DNA from 3 places in the Acidovorax sacchari genome. Region 1 is predicted to be linked to each of the others. Evidence: predicted binding sites of a transcription regulator. Region 1 holds the regulator's gene; each other region holds the start of a gene.
The links. Region 1 encodes FNR, which switches genes on or off when oxygen is low (the NO sensors DNR and NnrR bind a similar motif). Its sites were predicted from a motif close to TTGATNNNNATCAA; they were not measured.
Positions count from the first base shown of each region.

Region 2: the regulator FNR is predicted to act here: its motif matches at 5,047-5,060, upstream of azu (azurin).
Region 3: the regulator FNR is predicted to act here: its motif matches at 4,245-4,258, upstream of ACGHC0_RS02000 (hemerythrin domain-containing protein).

Region 1 is NZ_AP035783.1:1,830,091-1,837,441, reverse strand. Features, by position in the region: gene ACGHC0_RS08270 (putative bifunctional diguanylate cyclase/phosphodiesterase) at 1-435, opposite strand, end outside; gene ACGHC0_RS08265 (HD-GYP domain-containing protein) at 432-1,778, opposite strand; gene ACGHC0_RS08260 (sulfite exporter TauE/SafE family protein) at 1,830-2,615, opposite strand; gene hemN (oxygen-independent coproporphyrinogen III oxidase) at 2,644-4,026, opposite strand; gene fnr (fumarate/nitrate reduction transcriptional regulator Fnr) at 4,244-4,963, shown strand; gene ACGHC0_RS08245 (hypothetical protein) at 5,265-5,552, opposite strand; gene ACGHC0_RS08240 (FixH family protein) at 5,637-5,921, opposite strand; gene ccoG (cytochrome c oxidase accessory protein CcoG) at 6,016-7,351, opposite strand, start outside.
Region 2 is NZ_AP035783.1:3,315,855-3,323,205, reverse strand. Features, by position in the region: gene ACGHC0_RS14825 (amidase) at 1-1,349, shown strand, start outside; gene ACGHC0_RS14820 (NAD(P)/FAD-dependent oxidoreductase) at 1,384-2,523, shown strand; gene ACGHC0_RS14815 (YjfB family protein) at 2,548-2,751, opposite strand; gene ACGHC0_RS14810 (dihydrolipoyl dehydrogenase) at 2,878-4,290, opposite strand; gene ACGHC0_RS14805 (IMPACT family protein) at 4,408-4,995, opposite strand; gene azu (azurin) at 5,134-5,589, shown strand; gene ACGHC0_RS14795 (hypothetical protein) at 5,793-5,996, shown strand; gene ACGHC0_RS14790 (methyl-accepting chemotaxis protein) at 6,046-7,351, opposite strand, start outside.
Region 3 is NZ_AP035783.1:439,039-446,389, reverse strand. Features, by position in the region: gene ACGHC0_RS02020 (response regulator) at 1-232, shown strand, start outside; gene creC (two-component system sensor histidine kinase CreC) at 289-1,758, shown strand; gene creD (cell envelope integrity protein CreD) at 1,905-3,314, shown strand; gene ACGHC0_RS02005 (hypothetical protein) at 3,311-3,628, shown strand; gene ACGHC0_RS02000 (hemerythrin domain-containing protein) at 3,671-4,180, opposite strand; gene ACGHC0_RS01995 (hypothetical protein) at 4,386-4,964, opposite strand; gene ACGHC0_RS01990 (CsbD family protein) at 5,037-5,255, opposite strand; gene ACGHC0_RS01985 (phosphoadenosine phosphosulfate reductase family protein) at 5,490-6,116, opposite strand; gene ACGHC0_RS01980 (RNA polymerase sigma factor) at 6,309-6,905, shown strand; gene ACGHC0_RS01975 (FecR family protein) at 6,895-7,351, shown strand, end outside.

The sequences.
Region 1 (7,351 bases):
CATGCCGTCGGCGGCGGAGTCGAGCGTGGCGCGCAGTTCCGAGAGCAGGCGTTCCAGCTCGCCCTGGATGGATGCCTGCTCACTGCGGTCCAGCATGCCCAGCACCAGCAGTGGCATGCCCTCCGGCGACTCGACGGCGGCGACGCGGCGGTCCACCGGCACGAGGGAGCCGTCGGGGCGCAGCATGCCCGAGTGCGAATGGATGCCCGCCCGCAGCCCGGCCAGGTCCTGCGACCAGAACGCGAGATCCTCGGGCGTGTTGGCCAGCAGGTGCACCGGCCGCCCTTCCATGGCTTCCTGCGGCCGGCCGGCCAGTTCGGCCGCGGCCCGGTTGCACAGCACCACGTTCAGCGACTGCGCATCGACCAGCCAGAGCGCCTCGCGCAGGCCCGCGAACAGCGACCGCCACGCGATATCGATGGCCGGGCCGTTCATTCCGGCACCTCGTCCGCGCCGGCCACCAGTGCCCTTTCGAAGAAGTAGCAGATGCGCTTGCGCGGCGACAGGTAGTCCAGCGCATCGCGCGGCAGCTGCGCAGGGCGCAGGCTGCGGCGGATGCCCAGGTCCGGCGAGCGCTCCAGGTCGAGCACCAGCGCCTCGTCGCGCGGCACGCTGCCGTCGTGCACGATGACCTGCGGCCGCAGCGGCCGGGCCGAGTCCACCGCCACCACGATGGCATAGCGTTCATTGGTGAGCTGCACGATCGACCCTGCGGGGTACACGCCCATCAGGCGGATGAAGCACTGCAGCACCTGCGCGTCGAAACGGGACTTGTGCTGGGCGAACAGGACGGACAGCGCCTCGTGCGGCGTCAGCGGGGCCGCGCCGCGCAGCGGATTGCACAGCCGGTCGTAGTGGTTCACCAGCGCGAGCACCTGCCCCGCCCGGCCCAGGTCGGCCCCGCGCAGTCCGAGCGGAAAACCGCCGCCATCGGCCCGTTCGTGGTGCTGGGCGATGGCCGAGACCACCGCCCGGCCCAGGCCCATGCGCTGCGCCAATACGACGGATTCGCCCACGTGCGCCTCGTAGAGGGCCTGGTCGGCCGGGCCCAGCGCGGCGCTGGGCTGCGCGACGTGCGGCGGCAGGGAGATCTTGCCCAGGTCGTGCAGCAGTGCCGCGATGCCCAGGTCACCCAGGTCTTCCCCGCGCATTCCCAGCGACTTGCCCAGCAGCAGGGACAGCACCGCCACGTTGACGGAATGCAGCGCGGCGCGCGTGCCGGCCCGCTCGGACAGCAGGCGGACCGCGGAATCGCCGTGGGCCATGAGTTCGTCCACGCAGCCGCGGACCAGGGACTCGGTGGCCTTGCGCGCCTCGGCCGGATCCTGCTCCACGTGCAGGGCCAGGCGCTCGTACACCCGGGTGGCCCGCGCGAACTGCTCGTCGCAGCGGGCCAGGGCCCGGCGCTGGGACTCCAGGCGCGCATGGAGCGTGCCCGCCGGCTCGGCGGCCGGGGTGCCGGAGCCGGCTCCGGGCACCGGGGCCGGCTCCGCAGAACCCTGCGCAGCGGATGCCGGCGCCTCCATCGCCGCGCGCACCGCGGCATCGCTGCGCGCAGGCACCCAGCGCACCTGCTCCAGCCCCAGGGATTGCAGGGTGGCGATCTGGTCCCCGGATGCAATCCGGAAGCTGCTTACCGGAAAGGGATGGTTCATCCATCCCAGCTCCAACTGGATGTACATGCCGACGCGCAACAGGGCGACGTCGATGAGGAGGGAGGAGTTCACGGGGAGGTCACGAAATGAGAGAGGCGCGTAACGCCTCTCATTCGAAACCATTATCACCAGTTCGTGAGTAGCTGTTTCCTGATGCGAAAGAAATGTACCGCTTCAGCGACACCAGGGCTCCAGCGCCTGGCGTCCCACGTCCATCCAGAGCGCCCAGGCGGCCACGGCCGCCAGCAGCAGGCCGGCGAGCCTCGCTCCCCAGGTGGCGCGCGCCGCGTCCACCCGGGAGCGGAGGCGACGCCAGGCCCAGGCGCCGCCCAGCAGCCAGAGTGCGCCTCCACCGCCGAACGCGGCCATCGCGGCAGCCCCCTGCGCCGGACTGCCGGCCAGCGCCGCCACGAGCAGGGCCGAATACAGCAGCCCGCACGGCATCAGGGCCCACGCCAGCCCCGCCACCGCCAGCCCGCCCGGAGCGCGCACGCCCGGGCCGACACGGGCCCAGACCGCGCGGCCTGCGCGCTCCACCCAGAGCGGCTGGCGCGCCTGCAGGGCCATCAGGAGGCCCCAGGCCAGCATGCCCACGTGCAGCAGCGTCCATGCCGGCCGCAGGGCCGCGGACTGCTGCGTGAGCCAGGCCAGGCGGTCCATGGCCAGCGCCGCGGCGGCGCCGGCCAGCCCGTAGCCGGCCATCCGGGCCACGTGGAAAACCGCGGTGCGCGCCATGCCGCCGCGAAGCAGGCCGGTCGCCGCCGGCGCGGCGCAGGCGGCGGGCGCCCCCGCCGTGGCAGGCACGGAGCCGTACCGGCGCAGCGGCGCCTGCGCGGGCACTCCGTTGCCCTGCTGCGCGCCGCCCACGATCACGGCGCAGGGAGCCGCGCACATCGCCAGGCAGTGCGGCCCGCCCGCCAGCCCCATGGCGAAGGCCGTCCAGATCAGTGCATCGGGCATGGCGTCTCCTGCGGGAAGAAGAGGACGTTCAGATGATCCGGGAGAACCGCGCGCGGTTGCGGTCCGCCTGCAGGTAGCGGTCGAACACCATGGCCACGCCGCGCACGAAGAACCAGCCCATCTCCGTCACGGTGATGCCGTCCTCGCCCACCGTGACGAGGCCGTCGCCGGCCATGCCTTCGAGCGCCTCGAGCTCCGCCGCGAAGTACCGCCGGAAATCGATCAGCCACGACTGCTCCATCGGCTCGAACAGCACCTCGCCCTGGCACATGAGGGCCATGATGACGGAGCGGCGCACGAGGTCGTCACGCGTCAGCGCGAGGCCGCGCACCACCGGCAGCCGGCCCTGGTTGATGAGATCGTAGTACTCGTCCAGGGTCTTGGCGTTCTGGCTGTACGTGGCGCCGATGCGGCCGATGGCGGAGACGCCCAGCGCGATCAGGTCGCAGTCGGGCTGGGTGCTGTAGCCCTGGAAGTTGCGGTGCAGCCGGCCCTGCCGCTTCGCCACGGCCAGGGCGTCGCCCGGCAGCGCGAAGTGGTCCATGCCCACGTACACATAGCCCGCGTCCTGGAAGGCGTTGAGCGAGCGCGACAGCATCGACACCTTGGCGGACGCCATCGGCAGCTCGGCCGACACGATGCGCCGCTGCGGCTTGAAGCGCTCCGGCAGGTGGGCGTAGGCATAGAGCGCGATGCGGTCGGGCCGCAGCTCGCACACCTGGGCCAGCGTGCGGTCGAACGATTCGGGGGTCTGCCGCGGCAGTCCGTAGATCAGGTCCACGTTGACGGATTCGAAGCCGATCCGGCGCGCCTCCTGCACCAGCGCGAACACCTGCTCGGCCGGCTGCACACGGTGCACCGCCTTCTGCACGGCCGGGTCGAAATCCTGCACACCGAAGCTCAGCCGGTTGAAGCCCAGTTCCGCCAGCCGTGCGAGCCGCCCGGCATCCACCGTGCGGGGATCGACCTCGATGGAATACTCGCCCCCGGGCACGAGCGTGAAGCTGCGGCGCAGCATGTTCATCAGTTCCTGCAGCGCCTCGTCGCCGAGGAAGGTGGGGCTGCCGCCGCCGATGTGCAGCTGGCTCACCGCATGGCCGGGCGCGCAGTGCGCCATGTGCAGGTCGATCTCGCGGCTGAGGTAGCGCAGGTACACGTCGGCGCGCTCGGGGTGGCGCGTGATGATCTTGTTGCACGCGCAGTAGTAGCACAGCGATTCGCAGAACGGGATGTGCACGTACAGCGAAAGAGGCACGGCCTTGGCGGCCGAGCCGAGGCGGCGCTGCTGCAGCGCCAGCACGTACTCGTCGGCGCCGAAGGCCTCCACGAACCGGTCCGCGGTCGGGTACGAGGTATAGCGGGGGCCCGGCACGTCGAATCGGCGCAGAAGCTCGGGAGTCACAGCGTTCATGGTGCGGAATTCCTTATCAATTCACAATGTGCCCCATGTCCCGCGCCCGTGTCCTTGACGCCGGTCAAGCATTTGGACGCGCGTCGCTGCGACAATTGACGCATCACAGTCGCCCGCCACATTCTTTTTTGCACGCCTGCGCTCCTGCCATGCGTCCGCACCGTGGCCGGCCTGCATGCACAGCGAGATAGAACACAGAAGGGAAGGCTGCTCATCCATGAATCCGCACACCATCAAGGTCGCCTGCTCGAACTGCAACCTGCGCGAGCTCTGCATGCCGCTGGGCCTGAACGAGCAGCAGCTGCAGCGCATCGATGACATCGTCGCCACGCGCCGCAAGGTCAAGCGCGGCGGCACGCTGTTCCGCAACGGCGAGGCCTTCACGTCGCTCTTCGCCATCCGCACGGGCTTCTTCAAGACCTGCGTGGCCACCGAGGACGGACGCGACCAGGTGACGGGCTTCCAGATGGCCGGCGAGATCATCGGGCTCGACGGCATCGTCAGCGACCACCACACCTGCGACGCCGTGGCGCTGGAGGACGCCGAGGTGTGCGTCATGCCCTTCGAGCGCATCGAGGAGCTGTCGCGCGAGGTCACGGCCCTGCAGCACCATGTCCACAAGATCATGAGCCGCGAGATCGTGCGCGAGCACGGCGTGATGCTGCTGCTGGGCAGCATGCGCGCCGAGGAGCGCCTCGCGGCCTTCCTGCTCAACCTCGTGCAGCGCCTGCATGCGCGGGGCTTCTCGCAGTCCGAACTGGTGCTGCGCATGACCCGCGAGGAGATCGGCAGCTACCTGGGCCTCAAGCTGGAGACCGTGAGCCGCACGTTCTCGAAATTCGTCGAGGAAGGCATCGTCGAGGTCAAGCAGCGGCACGTGCGCATCGTCGAGCCGGATGCGCTGAAGCGGATCGTGAACAGCCAGGCATGTAACTGACATCCCCCTGAGGCGCTGCGCGCCTTCCCCCTTCTCTCGCCGTGCGGCGCACGGCGGGAAGGGGGACGACGCCGGTGGCCGGGCGAAGCCCGTTCCACGGCGTCTGCTGGCCTGGCCTGCTCCGCGGCCTTCTGATGGGTGAGGCCGTGCGTGTCCGTCGGCCTTTCGCTGCGCCAACGCTCTGCGACAAATGTTGGGCCCCTGCCTGACCTGCCTGACCTGGCAGACTCTGGTTGCCTGGTTGCATGCGGGACATCATCCCGATTGGCGAGCCCTCACATCTGCCGACAGTACCCAACCTTCACTGCGAAAACTTGCCGCACTCCATCGGGCGCTCTCCCGCGGGAACGGGGCAGCGGTTGAGTTCGAAGGGCGACATGGACAGCAGCGTGGTGAGGGCGCTGGAGAGCATGCACAGCGCCCAGAACACGAAGAACGCCACCGTATAAACGCCCTCGCGCGAGAGGGCGAGGGGTTGGTCGGACCAGTGCAGTGCGGCAGGGTCCACGAAGGCGAATACCACCATCTCGATCAGTCCGGCCACCAGGAAGGCGGGCCAGGCGATCCACATCCAGCGTTGGGTTCTCATCGCGATCTCCTCCTTTGCAGTCATCGGTGTCGAAAACGAACGGAACACGTCGGGCCCGGGGGCCCGCCAGGCGGGGCGGCCGGATCAGCGGGGCTGGTCTTCGGCCGGCGTGGCCGCGTGGTTGCGCGCCTTCATCGCCGGCTCCATCGCGGAGGAGCGCGCGCGCTCGCGCTCCAGCGTGCGGTTGATCTCGATGCCCTGGCGGTAATAGTCTTCCGCCACCACCGGATCGGGCTGCCGCACGGCGAGCCATGCCGTCGCCGTGCCGGCGACCACCACGATCGCGGGCCCGGCGATCACCATCCACACGTGGCCGAACTTCCACCAGGGCTGGGCCGCCGCGGCGGCCGATGTCGTCTTGTTCGCCATCATCTCGAACTCCTTCCTTCGTCACCTCGGCCCCATCACACCACAGGGTGGCAGGGGCCTGCCATACTGAATAACACCAACCGTCCTCGCCGCTTCAGCGCGGCACGAGGAAGATGGATTTCTCCTTCACGTGGGCCTTCGTCTCCAGGGCCTGCACCTCGAAGGCCACCGGGTGCGAGCCCGGCGCGGCCGAGCCGTACGGAATCTGCAGCCGCACCGCCACCCAGCGCGATTGCGCGGCGCCGATCTCCACCTCGGCCTCCGAAGCGACAGCCAGCCCTTCCAGTCCGGACGCCGCGATGCGGTAGCGCTGGGGCGCCTCGGTGGCATTCATGATCTGCAGGCTGTACACGTTCTCCAGCCGCCCGCCCGCCACGATGCGCGAGAGCGCCGCGCGGTCGCGCACCACGTCCACCTTGAGCGGCGTGCGCAGCGCCAGGCTCGTGAGCATGCCGACGCTGAGCGCCACCAGCACGGCCGTGTAGATGAGCACGCGCGGCCGCAGCACGCGGCGCAGCATCTGCGACTGCGTCCAGCGGTTCGCCACACCGTTCTGCGTGGAGTAGCGGATCAGCCCGCGCGGGTACTTCATCTTGTCCATCACGGTGTTGCACGCATCCACGCACAGGCCGCAGCCGATGCATTCGTACTGCAGGCCGTTGCGGATGTCGATGCCCACGGGGCAGACCTGCACGCACAGCGTGCAGTCGATGCAATCCCCCAGGCCCCTGGCGCGGTGGTCCACCGACTTGTTGCGCGGGCCGCGCGGCTCGCCGCGCACTTCGTCGTACGTGACGATCAGGGTGTCCTTGTCGAACATCGCGCTCTGGAAGCGCGCGTACGGGCACATGTACTTGCAGACCTGCTCACGCAGGAAGCCGGCGTTGCCATAGGTGGCGAAACCGTAGAACACCACCCAGAAGAGCTGCCAGGATCCCTGCAGCGCCATCAACTCGGTGCCCAGCTCGCGGATCGGCACGAAGTAGCCCACGAAGGTGAAACCCGTCCAGGCCGACACCGCGATCCACAGGAACTGCTTCAGGCCCTTCTTGCGGAGCTTCTCGAAGGTCCAGGGACCGTTGTCCAGCCGCAGGCGCGCGCTCCGGTCACCCTCGACCTTGTGCTCGATCCACATGAACATCTCGGTATAGACGGTCTGCGGACACGAGAAGCCGCACCACAGCCGCCCGGCCACCGCGGTGAACAGGAAGAGCGCGAGCGCCGAGATGATGAGCAGTCCCGTCAGGTAGATGAAGTCCTGCGGGTACAGCACCAGGCCGAACAGGTAGAAGCGCCGCGCGCCCAGGTCGAACAGCACCATCTGCCGCTCTCCCCACTGCAGCCACGGCAGCCCGTAGAACACCAGCTGCGTGAAGGCGACCATGGCCCACCGCCAGCGCGCGAATACGCCGGCGATGGACCTCGGGTAG
Region 2 (7,351 bases), 1.5 Mb from region 1:
ATGCCCTCGGGTTGCTGCACGGCCTGCCGCTGGGCGTGAAGGACCTGGAGGCCACGCAGGGCCTGCTGACCACCTACGGCTCGCAGATCTACCGCGAGCACATTCCCGCGCAAGACAACGTGCTGGTCGCGCGCCTGCGCCGCGCCGGTGCGATCGTCACGGGCAAGACCAACATCCCCGAGATGGGGGCCGGCGCCAATTCCCGCAACACGGTATGGGGTGCCACCGGCAACCCCTTCGATCCCCGCCTGAACGCGGGGGGCTCGTCCGGCGGCTCGGCCGCGGCCCTGGCCTGCGACATGCTGCCGGTCTGCACCGGCTCCGACACCGGCGGTTCCCTGCGCATTCCCGCGGCCAAATGCGGGGTGGTGGGATTCCGTCCGTCGCCGGGGGTGGTGCCGAGCTCCCGCAAGCTGCTGGGCTGGACGCCCATCTCCGTCGTGGGGCCCATGGGCCGCACGGTGGAGGAGGCCTGCCTGCAGCTCGCGGCCACGGCCGGCATGTCGGCGGGCGATCCGCTCAGCTACCCGCTGGATCCTGCGGTATTCCTGTCCCTGCCCGAGGTGGACCTGTCCACGCTGCGCGTCGGGTACACGGAGGACTTCGGTGCCTGTGCCGTGGACGACGGCATCCGCGAGACGTTCCGCGGCAAGATCGCCGCCATGCGGCACCTGTTCCGCAGTTGCGATCCCATCGCGCTGGACCTGGGCGACGTGCACCGCTGCTTCGACGTGCTGCGCGCCGAGGCCTTCGTGGCGGGCACGCGGGAAGCCTACGAGCGCGATCCCGCCAGCCTGGGGCCCAACACCCGCGCGAACTACGAGATGGGCGCGGCCATGACGCTCATCGACAGTGCCTGGGCACAGGCCGAGCAGACGCGCATCCTCGCGCGCTTCCAGCAGGCGTTCGAATCGTTCGATGTCATCCTGGCGCCGACCACGCCGGTTTCGCCTTTCCCCTGGACGGAGCTGTACGCCAGCCACATCAACGGCGAGCCGCAGGCCAACTACTATCGCTGGCTGGCCCTGACCTACGTCACCACGCTGACCACCCATCCCGCCCTCAGCCTTCCCTGCGGGCGGGACAGCCGCGACATGCCGTTCGGCCTGCAGGTGGTGGGCCGCTTCCGGGACGACCTGGGCACACTGGCCATCGGCCGCGCGATGGAGCGGTCCTTTGCCGGCATCCGGGAACTGCAGCGCCCGCGGCCGGCGCTGGACCGGCTGGCCCCGGTCGAGCCGGCGCTGACTTCCCTCGTGACCACGGCACCCGACGCACGCGATGCACGCGGCGAGCCGCGCCTGGACGGCTCGGGCAGCCAGGGAGTTGCCCAGGCCTCTGCGGTCTGACGGATCGCGGTCGATCGAAAGAAAAGGAATCGGCATGACCGAACTGGTGGACTTCCTCGTGGTGGGGGCCGGCATTGCCGGCGCCTCGGTCGGCTGGGAACTCGCGCATGCGGCGCCGGGCGCCAGCGTGCTCGTGCTCGAGCGCGAACCGCAGCCCGGCTACCACACCACCGGCCGCTCGGCGGCGCTCTTCATGGAAACCTACGGCACGCCGCAGATCCAGGCGCTCACCCGCGCCAGCCGGGCATTCTACGACCATCCGCCCGAGGGCTTCGCCGAGGGCCCGATCCTCTCGCCCCGGGGCGTGGTGTACGTGGCAGGCCCCGACCAGCTCGACCTGCTGGGTGCGGCGCTGGCGGACGCCCTGCAGCGTTCGCCGAACGTGCAGCACGCCACCCGCGAGCAATTGCTGGAGTGGCTGCCGTGCCTGCGGCCGGAGGCGGTAGCGGCAGGCATGCGCGAGCCCGGCGCGGCCGACATCGATGTGCATGCCCTGCACCAGGGCTATCTGCGGGGGCTGCGCCAGCGGGGTGGCCGCCTGCTGCCGGATGCCGGCGTCGCTGCCATCGAAAGGCAGGACGGTGCCTGGCACGTGCATCTCGCGTCAGGCGCCACGGTGCGCGCCCGTGCCATCGTCAACGCGGCCGGAGCGTGGGCGGACGAGGTGGCCGCCATGGCCGGCATCCCGGCCATCGGCCTGGAACCGCGGCGGCGCACGGCCTTCACATTCCCGGTTCCGGCGGGAATGGACGCGTCGGGCTGGCCCGCGGTGGTGGGCATCGACGAGAGCTTCTATTTCAAGCCGGATGCCGGACAGCTCCTGGGTTCTCCCGCCAACGCCGATCCCACGCACCCGCACGACGTGGTGCCCGAGGAGCTCGATGTGGCGACCGGCATCTGGAACATCGAGCAGATGACGACGTTCCAGATCCGCAGGCCCTCGCACACCTGGGCGGGCTTGCGGTCCTTCGTCGCGGATGGGGACATGGTCATCGGCTGGGACAACCACGTGCAAGGGTTCTTCTGGCTGGCGGGGCAGGGCGGCTACGGCATCCAGAGCGCCTCGGGCGTGGCATTGCTGGCGCGCAACCTGTTGCTGTCGGAGCCACTGGCGCCCGCATTGTCGGCCCAGGGCGTGGACCCCGCGGCCCTGTCGCCGGCGAGGCTGCGCTGAAAAGTGGCCGGGCTGCCCCGGCGATCAGGCGTAGGTATTGACCTGGGTGCCCAGGGAGCCGGAGGTGGCCAGTTGCGGCTGGGGCAGGGCTTCCAGCAACTGGGCCGCGGACGACTTCTGGATGTCCATGGCCTTCTTCAGCACGGTCATGTTCACGGCGTCCGAGGTCTTCTGGCTGGCCATGGCGGTGGCGGTGTTGACGAGGGATTGTGTGAGGCCGACATCCATGGAAATCTCCTTGTGCAGCCCCGCTGGGAGGCCGATGGGCAAAAGATGCCTCGTTATCGGCCCGTCGGCGGCATGGCTTGAGTACTGTTACACCTGACCGGTTTTATCCTCGGGTAAACCCCTGGATCAGTCCAGGGCGCTCGATCCGTAGGCATCGCAGGCGGACAGGTCGGAATCGCTGCCCTTCGGCAACTGGCTGGCCGCATCCCGCAGGGCGGTCCGCAGCCCTTCCTCCAGCACCGGATGGTAGAACGGCATGCGCAGCATGTCGTGCACCGTGAGTTCCCGGTCCATGGCCAGCGCCAGCAGATGGGCCATGTGTTCGCCCGCCGGAGCGCACATTTCCGCGCCCAGCAACCGGCCGGTGTCCCGCTGGGCGTAGAGGCTCAGGCGCCCCTGGTTGCGCTGCGCCACGCGGGCGCGCCCCTGCCGCGAGAAATCGACGGTGCCGGTCACCGACTCGTCCCGTTTCAGGTCCTTGTAGCGCCTGCCGACGGTCGCCGCGTTCGGTTCCGTGAACACGATGGACAGCGGCATGCGGCGACGGAATCCGCGCACTTCGGGAGCCAGCGCATTGAGCCCGGCGATGTGCCCGTCGTCGGCCGCCTCGTGCAGCAGGGGGCGGAAGTCGTTCGCGTCCCCGGCCATGAACACCGGCAGGTCGCCGACCTGCACCGTGCGGCGGTCCACCGGCGGCATGCCATGCCCGTCCAGTTCCACTCCCAGCGTTTCCAGCCCGAGGTGCTCCACATTCGGACGGCGTCCCATGGCCGCGAGGACCTGGTCCACCACGACCGTGGCGCTGCCGTTGGAGACTTCGATCCCTCCTGGCACCTCGCGCAGCGTCACCTCCTCTCCGACGTTCAGCACGAATTCCGATTTCAGCAGCCCCAGCAGCGCGTCGTTCACGGCGGGGTCGGAGAGCCCGGCGATCTCGTTGCGGCTCGAGAATGCCGCCACCTCCACGCCCAGCCGCGCGAGTGCCTGGGCCATTTCCGCACCGAGAGGTCCCAGGCCGATGACGGCGATGCGCGGGCCCAGTTCGCGCTGCTCGAACAGGGTATCGGTTGTGAGGATGCGGTCCCCGAAGGCCAGCCATTCCTCCGGAACGATCGGCCGGGAACCTGTCGCGATGATGATGCTGCGGGTGTCGTACACGTGGCCATCCACCTCCACCCGGTGCGGGCCCATGAGCCGGGCATGCCCGGCGATGCCCAGGGTGCCGATGTCGGACGCCTTGCGCGCGCCCGCGACGAAATCATCTCGCAGCGCGCGGATGCGCTCCAGCACCGCCGGAAGGTCCACCCCCAGCGACTGCTGGCCGCGGATGCCGAACGTATCGAAACTGTGGCGGCGGTGGAAGGCATCTGCGGCCTCGATGAGCATCTTCGACGGCATGCATCCCACCCGGGCACAGGTGGTGCCCCACGGGCCGTCGTTCACGATCCGCACCCGCTCCGTGCGTTTGCGCACTTCGCGCAACGCGGCGAGGCCGGCGGAACCCGCTCCGAGGATGATGACGTCCAACGTGTCGCTCATGGGCCTGGATCTCCTGCTCTGGGTGGTTGACTCGGCAGGAAAGTGTCGGCGCGCGTGCGCATGGCGGCATGTAGGCGGAAAGGCTGTCTTGTCCTGGCAGCCCGGGCCGGGCCGCTCTCAGGCCTCGGGCCAGCCGGCCCGTCCCTGGGCGGCGTCGTCGATGCGCTGCTGGAACGCCGCGGCGCGCTGCGCCGGAATCGACAGGCGCAACAGGACCAGCGAGCCGTGCTCCACGCCCTGCAGTCGGGCCCCTGCGGTCTCCACCTCGCGGCGCACGAGTCCTTCCAGTGCGTAGGGCACCAGGCACTGCAGGGTGGCCATGCGTTCCAGCGGCACCTTGTCCGCCTGGAGCAGGGCCTGGGCCACGGTGTCCGCATACGCCCGCACGAGCCCTCCGGCGCCGAGCTTCACCCCGCCGAAGTAGCGCACCACGGTGGCGAGGACTCCCTCCAGATCCTGGTGCCGCAATACCTCCAGCATGGGCCGGCCTGCCGTGCCCCCCGGCTCTCCGTCATCCACCGCGGCCGACTGGCCTCCGGCCAGCAACGCCCAGCAGACATGGGCGGCGCCCGGGTGGTCGCGCCGCAGGCCGTCCACGACCTGCTGGGCGGTGGCCCGGTCGGCCACGGGCTGCACGCAGCCGATGAAGCGGCTCTTCTTGATGACGAGTTCGCTGTGCGAAGGCGCTCGGAGTGTTTGCGGCATAGGGGGCGCAAGTGTAGGCGGACGGGCAACAGTGGCCTCCCTTCCTGGGCATTGATGCACGTCAACGGCCCCGTGCGCCGCCTTTCCTACGATAGGCCATCGCCGCATCGGCGGCATTGACCGAAGGAGAAACCCGACATGGCAAGACATTGGAAGGCATTGGCCCTGGCTCTGGCGCTGGGCGCCGGCGCATCCGCCCAGGCGGCGGACTGCAGCGTGGACATCGAAGGCAACGACGCCATGCAATTCAACAAGGCTGCCATCGCCGTACCCCAGAGCTGCAAGCAGTTCACCGTCAAGCTCAAGCACGCTGGCAAGCTGCCCAAGACGGCCATGGGCCACAACTGGGTGCTCACCAAGGCATCGGATATGCAGGGCGCTTCGACCGATGGCATGGCGGCCGGCGCGGAAAAGAATTTCGTCAGGGACGGCGACAAGCGCGTCATTGCCCACACGAAGATCATCGGCGGTGGCGAAAGCGACTCGGTGACGTTCCCGGTCTCATCCCTCAAGGCCGGGGAGTCGTATGCCTATTTCTGCTCGTTCCCGGGTCACTCGGCGCTCATGAAGGGCACGCTGACGCTCTCGAAGTGAGGCATCGCCAGGGCGGGGCAGCGAACGCCCCGTCCGGCCACGGTATAGCCGGGCCCCATGTGGCTCGGGCGCCACGGCGGGATGTTTTGTCATGGAGGAGGCGTGCCGGCCTACAGGAGGCCTGCATCAGCCCCCGTACGCTCATCGGGGTACTCCCCGCATGAAGACCATGCGACGCCCCACGTCGCTACAGGAAGCCCGCCATGCTGTCCTTCAATCTGAGCTCTTTCGCGCTGCCCCGTCCATTTTCCGCGCTGCCCTTCCTGGGCGATGCTTCGGGTGCTTCACCCGCCACCCAGGCGACCGCGGCGCCATCCGCCCCGGCGGACGGCTGCCTCCTGGTGTCGGCCTACGAAGATCCTCCTGCGGATCTCGACCAGCGGGTGCGCGCCGTCGGCGAATGGTGAACGGGGCAGGCCGCCGGGGCCTTTGAGCCCTCGGCGGAGTTCCTGTCGGTCACGCCTGCAGCGCGGCGAACTGCATCGGCTGGGGCAGGGCGGCGTGCTGCGGCTGCAGCTTGAAGATCGATACGGCCTGCACGAGATCCTGGGCCTGCTGCTGCAGACTCTTCGCCGCCGCCGAGCTTTGCTCGACCAGCGCGGCATTTTGCTGGGTGGCCTCGTCCATGTGGTTCACGGCGACGCCCACCTGCGACACGCCATGGCTCTGCTCGTTGCTGGCGGCGCTGATCTCTCCGACGATGTCGCTCACCCGCTTGATCGACGCCACCACTTCTTCCATGGTCTGACCGGCCCGGTCCACCAGGGCCGTCCCTGCTTCGACCTGCGTCACGCTGTCGGTGATGAGGGTCTTGATTTCCCGGGCCGCCTGGGCGCTGCGTTGGGCGAGGCTGCGCACCTCGCTGGCGACCACGGCGAAGCCGCGTCCCTGCTCGCCCGCGCGGGCTGCCTCCACCGCGGCATTCAGCGCGAGGATGTTGGTCTGGAAGGCGATGCCGTCGATGACGCCGATGATGTCGGAGATGCGGCGCGAACTCTGGTTGATTTCCCGCATCGTGTTCACGACCTGGTTCACGGCGTCTCCGCCCTGCTGTGCCACACCGGTGGCCCCCTGAGCCAGCTGGTTCGCCTGCAGTGCGTTGTCGGCGTTGTGGCGCACGGTGGAGCTGAGCTCATCCATGGTTGCGGACGTTTGCTGCAGCGCGCTGGCCTGCTGTTCGGTGCGCATGCTCAGGTCGCCGGCACCGGTGGCGATCTCCGCCGAGCCGATCGCGATGGAGTCCGATGCGCTGCGCACCTGGGTGACGATGCGCGCCAGGCTGCTTTGCATGCTGGCGATGGAGGCCATCACGCTGCCCGCGGCAACGCCGCCAGCCGCGCCCAGTGGAGCCAGATCGCCTTCGGCCACGCGCTGGGCAGCCCAGCCCAGTTCGGACGGCTCCGCGCCCAGGGCACTCGACAGGCGGCGCGTGATGATCACGCCCGACACGATGGCCATGGCCACCGCGGCCAGGCAGGCACCGAGCAGAATGTTCCGTTGCCGTACGAAGCTCTCGGCCGCGGCTGCTTCCGTCGCGTCCGCGCGCTTTCCGGCGTCGGCCACGAAATCTCCGGTCTTGCCCGTGAGCTGGGCGAGCAGAGGTCGGCATTCGTTGTTGATCTTGGCCACGGCGGCGTCGCGCTGCCCGGCCACTGCCATCTTCACGATGTCGCGGGCCACAGGGCCGTACACCGACTCGATCTGCTCCAGCTCACCCAGCAATTGCCGGGTCGATCCCGGTGCAGAGCGATCCTGCTCGATC
Region 3 (7,351 bases), 1.4 Mb from region 1:
GCTGGAGCTCACGCGCCGCGAATACCGCCTGCTGTCCCAGCTGCTCGCGGGCGCGGGCCGCATCCACACGCGCGATGCCCTGCTGGCCGGCGCCTGGGGCGGCGACAGCGAGAGCACCGATCGCACCGTGGACACGCACATCAAGACCCTGCGCGCCAAGCTGCGCGAGGCCGACCCGTCGCGCGAGTACATCCGCACGCACAGGGGCATGGGCTATTCACTAGAGGTATGAAGCCACCCCTGACGCGCTTCGCGCCATCCCCCTTCCGCTGGCAAGGAGCTTGACCCATGCGCCTCGGATTGCGGCTGCTTTTCGCGTTCTTCCTCATCAACGGCATCGCGGCGTTCTTCGTGCTGCGGGTGTTCACGGCCGAGATCAAGCCCAGCGTGCGGGAAGTGATGGAGGACATGATGGTGGACACCGCCAACCTGCTGGCGGAACTGGCGAGCGACGACCTCGCGAGCGGGCGACTGGCAGCGGGCGCGCAGGGCGCACCCGGAACGCCGGAAAGCGATTTCGCACGCCACGTGCGGCGCTACGCGAGCCGGCCGGTCGATGCCTCCATCTGGGGGTTGTCCAAGCAGACACTGGATTTCCGCATCTACGTGACCGATGCGCGCGGGCGCGTGGTCTTCGATACCGAGCGGCGCGCCGTGGGCGATGACTATTCGCAGTGGCGCGACGTGGCCCGCACGCTGCGCGGCGAATACGGCGCCCGCGCCACGCGCGACGTGCAGGCCGACGACACCAGCGGCGTGATGTATGTGGCCGCGCCGATCTGGATCGACGGTGCCCCAGGCGGGGAGCGGCGGATCGGTGGCGTGCTCACAGTCGCCAAGCCGACGCGCACGGTGCAGCGCTTCATCGACCGCGCCGAACGCAAGGTGCTGCAGGGCGGATTGCTGCTGCTCGCGCTCTCCGCGGCCGTGGGCGTGGCCGTCACCGTGTGGACCGTGTGGCACGTGCGCCGCCTGCGCGATTACGCCCTCAGCGTGCAGGCGCCGGGCGCCGGCGGCGGGCCGCCGCCCACCGTGCCGCGCGTGCCCGGCGAACTCGGCGACCTCGCGCGGGCCATGGACCACATGCGCGAGCGCCTCGCGGGCCGCGACTACATCGAGGGCTACGTCCGCGCCCTGACCCACGAGCTCAAGAGCCCCGTCGCCGCCATCCGCGGCGCAGGCGAGCTGCTGCAGGACGACCTGCCCGGGGACGACCGCCGGCAGTTCGCGGCCCAGGTGGTGGACCAGAGCGAACGGCTGCAGCGCCTCGTGGACCGGCTGCTGGAACTGAGCAAGCTGGAGCAGCGCCAGCACGCCGAGGCCGGCGCCGCACCGGTGGCGCTGCGCGCCTGCGCCGAGGCCGCCCTGCGCCAGTGCGGGGCGCGAGCCTCCCAACGCGGGGTGCGCCTGCAACTGGAAGGGGCCGGAGCAAGCGGCCCCTGGGAGGCCGATCTCATCACCCTGGCCCTCGGCAACCTCATCGACAACGCCATCGACTTCTCGCCCGAAGGCGGCACCGTGCGCGTGGTGCTGGACGGCGCCACCGCCTCGGTGCAGGACGAAGGGCCGGGAGTGCCGGACTACGCCCGGCCCCGGCTGGGCGAGCGGTTCTTCACCACCGCGCGGCCGGACGGCACGCGCAGCGGCTCGGGCCTGGGGCTGGCGATCGTGAAACGGGTCATGGCGCTGCACGGCGGCCGGCTCGACGTGGCCAGCACCGCCCGCGGGCTGCGGGCGACCCTGGTACTGGCCGGCTGACGGCCCCCAAGGGGTACACAGGCCCGCGGCGCGCGCCGGCCGGGTGGCGGCGCACGCCACTTCACGCTCGCCTCACACACCTCATTTCCCCCTCACACCCGGAGCCGAGACTGCCCCTCCATCACCACTCGCCGGAGGAGCCCCTCTTGAAACACCCCTTTCTCGCCAAAGCCGCGGCGCTCGTCGCGGTCACCTTGCTGCTGCTTTTCGGACTCGGCATGATCGAAGACATCGTGCGCGACCGGCAGCACTACCGCAGCGAAGCCACCCGCAGCGTGGCCCAGAGCCTGGCCGGGCCGCAGACGCTGCTGGGACCGATGCTGCACAGCGCCTGCGTGGAGACCTGGGATACCGTGACCGGCAAGGGGGAGGAGCGCCGCACGACCGAGCAGCGGCGCGAATTCCTGCTCACGGCCATGCCCGAATCGCTGCAGGTGCGGTCGGGCGCCGCGATGCAGCAGCTTTCGCGCGGCCTGCACCAGGTCAACGCCTATACCCTCCAGGCCCATGTCACCGCGCGCTGGGCGACGCTCGCGGACCTGCGCCCCCACGCCACCGTGGAGGGATCGCGCATGCAGTGCGGTGCGCCCATCCTCATGCTGGCCGTGGGCGATGCACGCGGCATCCGCGCCGCACGGGTGGAGGTGGACGGGCAACCACTGGTGCTCAAGCCCGGCACCTTCCACCCCACCTATGCGCGCGGCCTGCATACGCCGCTGCCGGAGGCGCTCCGCGGGCGCGGCGAGCCCCTGGTTGCCTCCGTGGATCTCGAACTGGTGGGCACCGAGCGGCTTTCGATCGTGCCCCTGGGCGGCACGACCGACGTGCAACTGCAGAGCAGCTGGCCACATCCGTCGTTCGGAGGCCGCTTCCTGCCATCGGAGCGCGCGCTCGGCGACGACGGATTCACGGCCCGCTGGAACCTCTCGGCTCTGGCCACCACCGCGCAGCAGGACGTTGCCGCCAGCCGGCGGCTGTGTGACCTCGCAAGCGATCCGGCGCCCTACGAGCCGCCGGGAGCAGCCGATGCGGGCTGCGCCGATGTGTTCGGCGTGTCCTTCATCGATCCCGTCAATCCGTATTCGCTCTCCGACCGCGCCACGAAATACGGTGTGCTGTTCATCGCACTCACCTTCGTGGCCGTGGGCCTGTTCGAGCTGCTGCAGCGGCTGCGCGTGCACCCGGTGCAGTACCTGCTGGCAGGCAGCGCCCTGTGCAGCTTTTTCCTGCTGCTGGTGAGTCTGTCCGAACACCTGCCTTTCGGCGCCGCGTACGCCCTGGCGGCAGGCGCGTGCGTGCTGCTGCTGGCCTACTACGCCTGCCACATGCTGCGCAGCGTGCGGCGCGGACTGCCGTTCGGCGCGGGCATCGCCCTGCTCTACGGCCTGCTCTACCTGTTGCTTCAGCTGGAACAAACGGCGCTGGTGGTGGGCGCGCTGGCATTGTTCTTGGTGCTGGCGTTCGTGATGGTGGCCACCCGCAAGCTGGACTGGTATGCGCTGTCTGGCGCTGGCCGAAGCGCGTCTTCAGCAGCCCGGGCGGAGACCGCACCATGACCCGGCCCCGCGCGCATTCCGCCCAGCCGGGCGCCACGGACTGGTCCGGCTTCCTGTCGGCGCCGGGCACTGCGCAGGCATCGGCAGCCCCGGTGCCGCTGCGTCCGGCAGAGGCCGCCCGCCTCGCGCGCTACCGGGACCAGTTGCTGGCAGCCTGGGATGCGAGGGACCGGGACGCGCTGCGCACCGCCAAGCAGGCCGTGCTGCGGACCGCGACCACCTCGTGGGGAGCGACGCCCGCCTTCGCGCGGGCGATAAGGCAACTCGCCTGGCGCATGGCCGCCCTGCGGCTGGCAAGGTCGCGCACGGAATGACCGGCCCGGACGGCAGGCCGTCCGGGCGAACACGCCGGGCTGTCAGGCCACGGCCGTCGCCGGGACTTCGGCCTCGGCCAGATCGCTGGAGCAGGCTCCCCCGCAGCCATGAATGGGCTCGGCTGGCAGTGCGTCGGGGGCATGCACGGTGCCGCTGACGGGGTCGTAGCCCACGCGGCGCAGGTGCAGGGCCAGCGCGGCATCCATGGTCTGGGTGTGCTGGGGAAACCATACCGCCAGTTCGCCAGCCATGTGGCGCAGCACGGCAGGCTCGCCGGCTTCTGCGCGGGCCATGCCCTCGCCCATGACTTGCAGCACCACCTTGTGCTGCAGGCTGTGGCAGTTGCCGGAGGCGAAGCGGGTGGCGGCCATCCAGGCGTCTTCGCGTGCGAAGTGCTCCGTGGTGTGGGCCACGAGCGCACGCCACGCCGGCAGCAGCGCCTCGTCGTCCGCCTGTTCGACAGCGGCCAGCAGGGCAACGAACTCCTCGTGCGTTTCATCCATCAGGGGCAGGTCCAGCGCGAGACCCTCCGACCATTGCAGTGCGGCCATGCATCTCTCCAATCCTTGGCTTGCGGTGAGCGATGCAGCTTAGGCGCAGCCCCCGCGGGGAGATTTGATGCAGGTCAGCCTTCGGGCCTCCGGACGGGCACGCCATGCTTCGGGCATGGACACAAAAAAAGGCCGAAGCCCCCGTCAGGAGACCTCGGCCCACAGAGGGCCATGGCGTGGCGTGCCATGGCTCCCACCAGTACGCTTACTGGTTGTACATGCGCTTGGCGTCGGCAACGCACTTGTCCTTGGCGTCGCCGGACATGGTGTCGCAGCGCTCCTTGGCAGCCTTGTAGTCGGCTTCACGCTTTTCGTGGGCCGCGTCCTTCTTGGCTTCGGCCACCTGTGCGCTCTTTTCCGCGGCCGTGTCGGCGGGCTTGGTTTCGGCGCGGGCCACCTTGGCGTCTTCCTTGGCCTTCACATGGGCGGCCTTGGCATCCTTCTGGCAGACGTTCTTGGCGTCGCCCTTCAGGTCGTCGCACTTCTCCTTGGCCACGTCGTAGGCGGCGTCGGCACGGGCTTCGGCGACCTTGTAGGTGTTCTTGTCGCTGGGCTTGTACTGGGCTTCCAGTTCAGCCTTGGCGATCTTCTCGTTGCCCTTGGCTTCCTTCTGGCAGACGTCCTTGGCATTGCCCGTCAGGCCGTCGCACTTGGCCTTGGCGGCCTTGTAGTCGGCGGAGATGCGGTCGTTGGCCGCCTTGTGTTCTTCCTTGGTCATGGCCATGCCGGACGTGGCGAGCAGACCGGCGACGGCCAGGGCGAGCAGATTGCGTGCGTGCTTCATTGTTTTCTCCTCAAGTCAGTGAAGGGGATGGTTTTCAAAAAAATGCGGTGGGAGAGCAGGAGTCCGAACGGATCACTTGTCGAAACGGAAATCGGGATGGCGTTCCTGCCAGGCCTTGAGTTCTTTTTCTGCCGCATCGCGTGCCAGGCCCTGGCGCTCCTGCAGCTTGCCCACGAACTGGTCACGCTTGCCGGCGACGACGTCGAGGTCGTCATCGGTCAGCTTGCCCCATTGCTCCTTGATCTTTCCGGTGAATTGCTTCCAGTTGCCCTTGATGGTGTCTTCGTTCATGGACGTGTCCTCTCTTCTGGGTGTCTCGCTCCGCCATCCACTCCGGTACGGGGTGGAACCCTTGCGGGATGCGATGGAGGCACTGTAAAAGTCGGTCCGGCATGGACGCGTAGGTTCGGGGGGTATGGCCGCGTCAGCCCAGGACTACTGGCAGCGTGGGCACCCAGCCATAAAAAAAGGGCATGCAAGCACGCCCTTCGGAATGGAGGGAGGCGCCTTGAACGGCGCGTCCGGTCAATGGGCCAGGTGCAGGCCGCACTCGCGGTTGTCTTCGCCCTTGGTCGGGTCCACGTAATCGAAATTGTTGGGCAGGCCATGTGCCTGGCAGTACTCGTACAGGTCCTTGGAACTCCAGTGCAGCAGCGGCGCGACCTTGACGAGGCCATCGGGGTTGAGGCTGACCGGATCCATCTGCGCCCGCACGGCCGTGTCGGTGGCGCGCAGGGCCGTGAACCAGACCTTGGGGGCCGTCTCGCGCAGGGCCCGTGCGAAGGGCTCGAGCTTGACTTCCTGCGTGAACGCGGCGTGGCGGGGGTCGTCCAGTGCGGGCGTGGGACCGTCCACCGCCTCGCGGTGGGCTCGCGAGCGCAGCGGCAGGTAAATGCGCAGGTTGAGCCCGAGCTGGCGAGTCACCTCATCGGCGAACCGGTAGGTGGCCTCGGTGTTGTAGCCGTTGTCCATCCACACGACCGGGATGTCCGGCCGGGCGCGCGTGCACATGTGCAGGATCACGGCCTCGAACGGGCGGAAGTTGGTGGTGACGATGGCGGGCTGGCCCAGGCCGATGGCCCAGTCCACGAGGCCCTGCGCGTTGTGGCCGAGTTCGGCGTTGATCCGGTCGAGGTCGATGCTGCTGCTCATGGGAATGCGTGGCTCCGTTGCCGCGCCGGCTGGACAAAAAAAGCGCCGGCGGCAGGGTGGGCATTGTGCCGCGCGTGCGGGCCGCCGTCCCGGCGGCGGGTCACGCCCACGCCGGTGGCAGGGATGCAGGACGCGGAATCCTGTTTATCAATGTTAATAATTCGTATTAACTTTTCTATAATCACGGCCGCCATGACATCCATCGCTGCCGATTCCCGCGCCGTCTCCGGTGCCGCCCCCCTGCTGGGGGCGCTGGTGCAGCACTACGAGGAACTCGTCGGTGCGCTGCGGCAGCGCTTCGGGGAAGACTGCTTTCCCCGCGAGATCGTGAACGAGGTCTGCGTGCGGCTGCTGGAGCGGCCCGTACCGCACGTGGAGAATCCGGTGGCGTTCCTGCGCGCGATCTCGCGCGACCTGGCGATCGACCGCCACCGCGCCCGCGCGCGCCGGCCCGAGACGGTCCTGGAGCCGGAATTGCTGGAGGCGCACGCATCGCCTCCCCCTCCTGCTCGGCTGTCGCATCCCGAACTGGCTTGCGCCGCGCAGCAGTGCCGGCAGGCCCTGCTGTCGGCCATCGCGGACCTGCCCGAAGCCTGCCGCGATGTGTTCGTGATGGCCAAGCTGTACGGGTTGCCCCAGGACGAGGTCGCGCAGCGCCTGGGCATCTCGCGCAGCATGGTGGCACGGCACCTGGCACGCGCGTTGCGTGGCGTGCAGCCGGTCCTGCAGGACACCTGCGCCGGAAACACGCCGCCGGACGGAGATCCACGCCACGTCCATGGACACTGATCCGGCCCGCAGGGCGCCCTCACCCGCGCGCCGCCCCGCGCGTTCTCCCCATCTTCCCTTCGACGAGGCGCTGGCCCCCTTCGCCGACGCACTGCGCCAGCACCTGCCCACGCCCGAGGAGATCGAGCGCGCTGCCGCCGCCCGCAAACGGCGCCGCACGGCCCGGGCGGCAGCGGGCACGGCGGTGGTGGCCCTGCTGACAGCCGGGCTCTGGTGGGCCGACCCGGCATGGCACCGCGACACCCTGGCCACCGCGCTGGGAGAACGCCGCAGCGTGCGCCTGCCGGACGGCAGCGAGGTGCGGCTGCACGGCCAGTCGCGCGTGGAAGTGGCACTGCACCTGCGCTCCCGCAGGCTGGCCCTCTCCACGGGGGAGGCGTCGTTCGACGTGGCGCATGCGCCATGGCACCGCTGGCTGCCGTGGCTGCAGCGGCCCTTTGCCGTGC